One region of the Roseateles sp. GW821-FHT03B02 genome, then DNA from elsewhere that is predicted to be linked to it. Evidence: predicted binding sites of a transcription regulator. Region 1 holds the regulator's gene; each other region holds the start of a gene.

Region 1 (2,195 bases):
CTCAGCCACGATGCGGCGCTGCGGCTTGAAGCGCTGCGGCAGGTGGGCATAGGCGTACATCGCGATGCGGTCGGGCCGCAACTCGGCCACCTGCGCAATGGTGCGGGCAAAGCTCGCCGGCGTCTGCAGCGGCAGGCCGTAGATCAGGTCGACGTTGGTGGACGAGAAGCCCAGCTCGCGGGCGTTCTGCATCAGCGCGGCCACCTGCTCCAACGGCTGCACGCGATGCACGGCCTTCTGCACGGCGGCGTCGAAATCCTGCACGCCGAAGGACAGGCGGTTGAAGCCCAGCGAGCGCAGATGCGCCAGCCGGCCCGCATCCACCGTGCGCGGATCCACCTCGACCGAGACCTCGGCGTTCGGCAGGATCCTGAAGCGCCGGCGCAGGGCGTCCATCAGCGAGGTCAGCTCGACGTCGGACAGGAAAGTGGGGGAGCCGCCGCCCAGGTGCAGCTGCGACACCGGGGCCGTGCCGCCCAGGGCTTCGGCGACGAGATCCATCTCCACCTCCAGCGCGGCCAGGTACGGCGCGGCGCGCTCGTGGTGCTTGGTGATGATCTTGTTGCAGGCGCAGTAGTAGCAGAGCTGCTCGCAGAACGGGATGTGGACGTAGACGGACAGCGGCTGCACCGTGCCGCGTTGGCGCAGCGCCTGCAGATGCTGGGGCCCCTGGTAGGCCTCGACGAGGCGGTCGGCCGTGGGATAGGACGTGTAGCGCGGGCCTGCCACGTCGTGGCGGCGCAGCAGGTCGGCATCGATGGGGCGGTCTGTGACGGCTGGCATGCCGCCACTGTGCCGGCAGCCACCGGGCCGGGCGTTGATCCAAGTCAAGGCTGCAGCGCAGGCCGCCGAGAACAATGCGTTTCATGCTGACCCCTCTCACCCGCCCGATGAGCGTGCCGATCACCCCAGACATGCCCGCGCAGCCCGGTGCCGCGACGCTCGAACCGCTGCGGGTCGCCTGTGCCAGCTGCAATCTGCGTGAACTCTGCCTGCCGGTGGGGTTGAGCCCGGCCGATCTGCAGCGCCTGGACGGGCTGGTGGAGAAGCGCCGCAGCGTTCAGCGAGGCGACCACCTGTTCCGCAACGGCGACCGCTTCGAGGCGTTGTACGCCGTGCGCACCGGCTTCTTCAAGACCTGCGTGGGCAGCGAGGACGGTCGCGACCAGGTGACCGGTTTTCAGATGGCCGGCGAGTTGCTCGGACTGGACGGCATCAGCAGCGACCAGCACCACTGCGATGCCGTCGCGCTGGAGGACTCCTCCGTCTGCGTGATCCAGTACCGCGACCTGGAGGAGCTGTCGCGCGAATTCACGCTGCTGCAGCACCAGTTCCACAAGATCATGAGCCGCGAGATCGTGCGCGACCACGGCGTCATGCTGCTGCTGGGCAACATGCGCGCCGAGGAACGCTTGGCGGCGTTCCTGCTGAACCTGACGCAGCGCCTGCAGGCGCGCGGCTTCTCGTCGAGCAGCCTGGTGCTGCGCATGACGCGCGAGGAGATCGGCAGCTACCTCGGCCTCAAGCTCGAAACCGTCAGCCGCACCTTCTCCAAGTTCCAGGAAGACGGCGTGCTGGACGTCAAGCAGCGCCAGATCACCGTGCTCGATCCTCAGGCCTTGCAGCGTCTCATTTCCAACGCCGCCTGCTGACCGGGCAGGCTCGGGGGTCATTTGCTGCAGCGCAGCAAATGAGGCGTAGCATGGCTTCATGCGTCCCCAAGTCCTCATTATCGGCTGCGGGTTCGGCGGCCTGGAGGCGGCGCGAGCCCTCGCCGCTGCCGAGGTCGACGTCACCGTCGTCGACAAGACCAACCACCACCTCTTCCAGCCCCTGCTCTACCAGGTGGCCACGGCCGGCCTGTCGGCCCCGTCCATTGCGGCGCCCATCCGCCACCTGTTCCGCCGCCAGCCCAACGTGACGACACTGCTGGGCGAGGTCACCGCCCTCGACGCCCGCGCACAGACCGCCACACTGAAGGACGGCGCCACGCTGTGCTGGGACCACCTCATCGTCGCGGCCGGCGCCACCCACAGCTATTTCGGCCGCGACGACTGGGCTGCATTCGCACCGGGCCTGAAGACGCTGCAGGACGCCTTCGAGATCCGCCGCCGCGTGCTGCTCGCCTTCGAGGCCGCCGAGCGGGAGGACGACCCGGTCAAGCGCGTGGCGCTGCTGCAGTTCGTCGTTGTCGG
Region 2 (2,195 bases), on a different contig from region 1:
CCTTTGCAGCCGGCGGCTGCGGGCGTGCGATTTCCCGCGGCCGGCCGTCTCGGCGCCGGCTCAGCTCGGTGTGGGCACGCCGGCCATGCGGTCGTGGGCGAGGAAGAACTGGCGCGCCATCGCCAGCAGCTGGCCCTGGCTCAGCTCGGCGGCGGGACGGTAGTCGGCGATGCGCGGAGCCAGCCTGGGCCGGTGGGCCTCGACGTAGTGGCGGAACTGGCTGATGACGATGTGCGAGCCCGTCACCAGTACCTCGGGCGTGTCCTGCACGGCCTGGCAGATGGCTTCGAACAGCGCGTGTTCGGCGTGCTCGTCATGGCCATGGGCGCGCCGGTCATGCGGCTCGATGCGGGCAGCGTGCACCTGATGGGCGTCGAAATGCAGCACCTGGGCGTGGTGGTGGTCGAGGTGGACGACGGCGTGGAACATCTGGGATCTCCTGGGGGATGTCAGTGGGCGGCTTCGGCAGTGGTCTGGCAGTCGACGCAGCGCAGGGCCTGGGGCTGGCGCTGCAGCCGGTCGAAGGGAATGACGGCGGCGCAGTCGACGCAGCGGCCGTAGCCGGGCGTCTTCAGCCGCAGCAACGCGTCGTCGATGGCCTGCAGTTCGGCCAGCAGGTGGTCGTCGCGCGCCTGGTCGAGCTCGCGGTCGGCCCCGTGCTCGCGCAGGTCATGGGGGTCGTCCGCCAGCAGCGCGGCGGCATGGGCAATGCGGTCGCCGCCTTCGCGCTGGGCCTGCAGCGCGGCCTGGGCACGCTGGCGCGCGATCTGCAGTTCGTTTTCCAGCAGGGCGTGCTGTCCGGGGGTGAGGGCAGTGGTCATGGAAGCTCCTTGTGCTCATGCTGGCACCGCGCCGGCGGCACTGCCTTGAGCTGCGTCAAGCCGGGGCGATGGGAGAATCCGCCTCCCCTTTGGTTTGGCACGGGTCTGTCCGGCCCTCAAGCGCTCATGAGCCACCCCGCCCCGCCGGCCCACACGGTCGCCGATTTCGATTTCGACCTCCCCCCCGAGCTGATCGCCCAGCACCCTGCCGCCGAGCGCAGCGCGTCGCGCCTGCTGGATGCCACGGGCACGGAGCCGGTGGACCGCGTGTTCCGCGAGCTGCCGGAGCTGCTGGCGCCGGGCGACCTGCTGGTGTTCAACAACACGCGCGTCATCAAGGCACGCCTGTTCGGCATGAAAGCGACCGGCGGCTCGGTCGAGGCCCTGGTCGAGCGCGTGCTGCCGGGCACGCAGGAGGTCTGGATGCATCTGCGCGCCAGCAAGAGCCCCAAGCCGGGCAGCCGCGTGCGTTTTGCCGATGCCTTCGATGCCGAGGTGCTGGGCCGCTGCGGGCCCGACAACGGGCTCTTCCACCTGCGCTTCGCCGGCGACCCGTTCGCGCTGCTGGAGGCGCATGGCCATGTGCCGCTGCCGCCCTACATCGCCCATGCCGACAGCGACGATGACGAGCGCCGCTACCAGACCGTGTTCGCCAAGGAGCCCGGTGCCGTGGCCGCGCCCACGGCGGCACTGCATTTCGACGAGGCCTTGCTGGCTCGCCTGGCGCAGCGCGGCGTGGAGCGCGCGCATGTGACGCTGCATGTGGGGGCCGGCACCTTCCAGCCGGTGCGCGTCGAGAAGCTCGACGAGCACAAGATGCACAGCGAATGGTTCGAGGTGCCGCAGGCCACGGTGGATGCCGTCGCTGCCTGCCGCATGCGGGGCGGCCGTGTCGTCGCCGTCGGCACGACGACGTTGCGCGCCCTGGAGTCTGCTGCGCGTGGCGGCGAGCTGCAGGCCGGCGCCCGCGAGACCGACATCTTCATCACGCCGGGCTTCGAGTTCCGCGTGGTGGATCGGCTGGTCACCAACTTCCACCTGCCCAGGAGCACGTTGATGATGCTGGTGAGTGCGCTGGCCGGCCATGAGCTGGTCATGGCGCTGTACCGCTACGCCATCGCGCAGCGCTACCGCTTCTTCAGCTACGGCGACGCGATGCTGCTCTCGCGGGCCCAGGCCACGCGGCCCTGAGCGGCTTCGTCGACGGCCGCCGTGAAGGCTGCCCGCGCCGTGACTGGCAGGGTGAAGCGCATGTGCACGCGGGCCTCGTGCCGCGCGTCGACGAGCTGCGCCCCATGCTGCTCGGCCAGCCGGCGCAGCCGGCCCTCCAGCTCGTAGGGCAGCTCGCAGCCCAGTTCCACCTGCGCCACGCGT
Region 3 (2,195 bases), on a different contig from region 1:
CGGCTTCGCCCGGGCGGTCCGTCGTGGCGGCCCAGGACGACCAGAAGAAGAAGGCCGTCAGGGCCTGGCGGCGCTCGGCGTCCGGCAGGGTGTCGGCGGTCATGGCGTACTGGTCGCGCAGCTTGTCCAGCTTGGGGTCGCTGCCGAACAGGCCGTCGTAGTGCGACGCCACCGCGCGGATGGCCTGGGCTCGGGCGGCGCTCACGCGCACCTCGCCGCTGGCCTCGTCGTAGGTGTTGCGGCGCATTTCCTCGCGTACGGCCTGGTCGACCGCGGCGCGCTGAACGTCACTCACGGGCAGGCCACCTTGCTGCTGCTCGGCCAGACGCTTTTCTTTCAGCGCCACGGCTTCGCGATGCAGCCAGTCGGCCGACCAGTCTGGCGCCACATAGGCGCCGTGGCCCCAGACGGTTCCCAATTGCTGGCCGCCGGCCGACATCCAGGCCTGCTGGCCGAACTGGATCTGCTCACCGGTGAACAGCAACTCGCCTTCGGCCGTGACCACCTTGCTCGGGATGGGCGGGGCGGATAGATAAATCTGCCAGCCCAGGTAGCCCAGGGCACCGAACGACAGGACGAAGATCAGGCCCAGCCAACGCCAGAGCCTCTTGGTGGATTTCATGATGGTTCCTTCTCGAATGCTCTTGAAACGGCGCTCAGGCCCCGCCGCAGGCGCCGCAGCAGCGGCCGTCGTTGTGGGCCGCCGGGGCTTTCGCCAACCGCGCCAGCCACAGGCCGTCGCCCGGCTGGCTGACGTCCCAGCTCAGTTGGCCGGGCAGGTGCCGGCCGAGCTTCAGCAGCAGGGGCTGCGGGTCTGCGTCGTCGATGAATGCCGCCGAGCCGCCTGCGGCCAGGCCCCGCAGGAGCTGGTCGACGAGGCCGGGGCGCGACTCGCGGGCAAACGCGCGCAGGTCGACTTGCTGGAGGGTGTTCGGTGCCATGGCTTCCTTAATATGCATTTTGAATGCATGAATGTTAGAAACCAGCTCCGACCGGCGATTTGACGTACATCAAACCGACCGACGAAGCCGCCCGCCGGGCGCGGTCCCGCGCGGTTTGGGACAATGGCAGGATGTCTGAAGTCCTCGCCCCCATCTCCCCCGCCACGCCCAGCGCCGAAGAACTCGCCGCCGACCTCGCCGCGAAGAAGGCCGCGCACGAGATCAACAAGCTCTCCAAGCGCCTGCACCGCCAGGTGGGCCAGGCCATCACCGACTTCAACATGATCGAGGACGGCGACAAGGTCATGGTCTGCCTGTCGGGCGGCAAGGACAGCTACGCCATGCTGGACATCCTGCTCAACCTGCAGCAGCGCGCGCCTGTTCGGTTCAGCCTCGTCGCCGTCAACCTCGACCAGAAGCAGCCCGGCTTTCCCGAGGAGGTGCTGCCCAACTACCTGCGTTCCCGCGGCGTGGATTTCCACATCGAGAACCAGGACACCTACTCCATCGTCAAGAAGCTCATCCCAGAGGGCAAGACGACCTGCAGCCTGTGCTCGCGCCTGCGCCGCGGCATCCTCTACCGCGTGGCGGGCGAGCTGGGAGCCACCAAGATCGCGCTGGGCCACCACCGCGACGACATGGTCACGACGCTCTTCCTGAACATGTTCTTCGGCAGCCGCCTGAAGGGCATGCCGCCCAAGCTCGTCAGCGACGACGGCAGGAACGTCGTCATCCGGCCGCTGGCCTATGTGAAGGAGCCCGACCTGGTGCGCTGGGCCGAGCACCGCGAGTTCCCCATCATCCCGTGCAACCTGTGCGGCAGCCAGGACAACCTGCAGCGCGTGCAGGTCAAGGCCATGATCAACGAGTGGGAGAAGCGCTACCCGGGCCGCATCGACAACATCTTCACGGCCATGGGCAACATCGTGCCCTCGCACATGATGGACAAGAAGCTCTTCCCCTTCGAGACCATGAAGGCCACGGGCCAGGCCGAGCCGGATGGCGACATCGCGTTCGACGACGACGAGTCTTGCGCCACGCCGTCCCCCACGGCTTCGGTGATCACGCTGCAACGCTGATTTACACAGGGGCAAAGTCGGCGCGTCAGAATGACTGCAGCTCATCCACCGGAGATGCCGTCATGTTGAACCGCCGCCTTGTCCTCGTCACCGCCGCATCCGCGGCCCTGGCCGCCTGCAGCGGCCCCTACACCGTTTCCGCCGACGTCTCCAGCTACGGCGCCTGGCCGGCCGG

Evidence for each region. The regulator FNR, encoded in region 1, switches genes on or off when oxygen is low (the NO sensors DNR and NnrR bind a similar motif). The targets are predictions, from matches to a motif close to TTGATNNNNATCAA.
Region 2: AC07VX_RS05390 (TraR/DksA family transcriptional regulator) is a predicted target of FNR. The motif match lies at 867-880, and genes of this name have one in related genera.
Region 3: AC07VX_RS01225 (DUF2249 domain-containing protein) is a predicted target of FNR. The motif match lies at 1,001-1,014, and genes of this name have one in related genera.

What each region holds. Positions count from the first base shown of each region.
Region 1 is NZ_JBWKUV010000013.1:19,507-21,701, forward strand. It holds gene hemN (oxygen-independent coproporphyrinogen III oxidase) at 1-783, opposite strand, end outside; gene fnr (fumarate/nitrate reduction transcriptional regulator Fnr) at 915-1,652, shown strand; gene AC07VX_RS25290 (NAD(P)/FAD-dependent oxidoreductase) at 1,711-2,195, shown strand, end outside.
Region 2 is NZ_JBWKUV010000001.1:1,210,193-1,212,387, reverse strand. It holds gene AC07VX_RS05395 (hypothetical protein) at 61-429, opposite strand; gene AC07VX_RS05390 (TraR/DksA family transcriptional regulator) at 450-821, opposite strand; gene queA (tRNA preQ1(34) S-adenosylmethionine ribosyltransferase-isomerase QueA) at 948-2,012, shown strand; gene AC07VX_RS05380 (IMPACT family protein) at 1,964-2,195, opposite strand, start outside.
Region 3 is NZ_JBWKUV010000001.1:269,526-271,720, forward strand. It holds gene AC07VX_RS01220 (nitric-oxide reductase large subunit) at 1-622, opposite strand, end outside; gene AC07VX_RS01225 (DUF2249 domain-containing protein) at 657-941, opposite strand; gene ttcA (tRNA 2-thiocytidine(32) synthetase TtcA) at 1,073-2,020, shown strand; gene AC07VX_RS01235 (DUF4136 domain-containing protein) at 2,083-2,195, shown strand, end outside.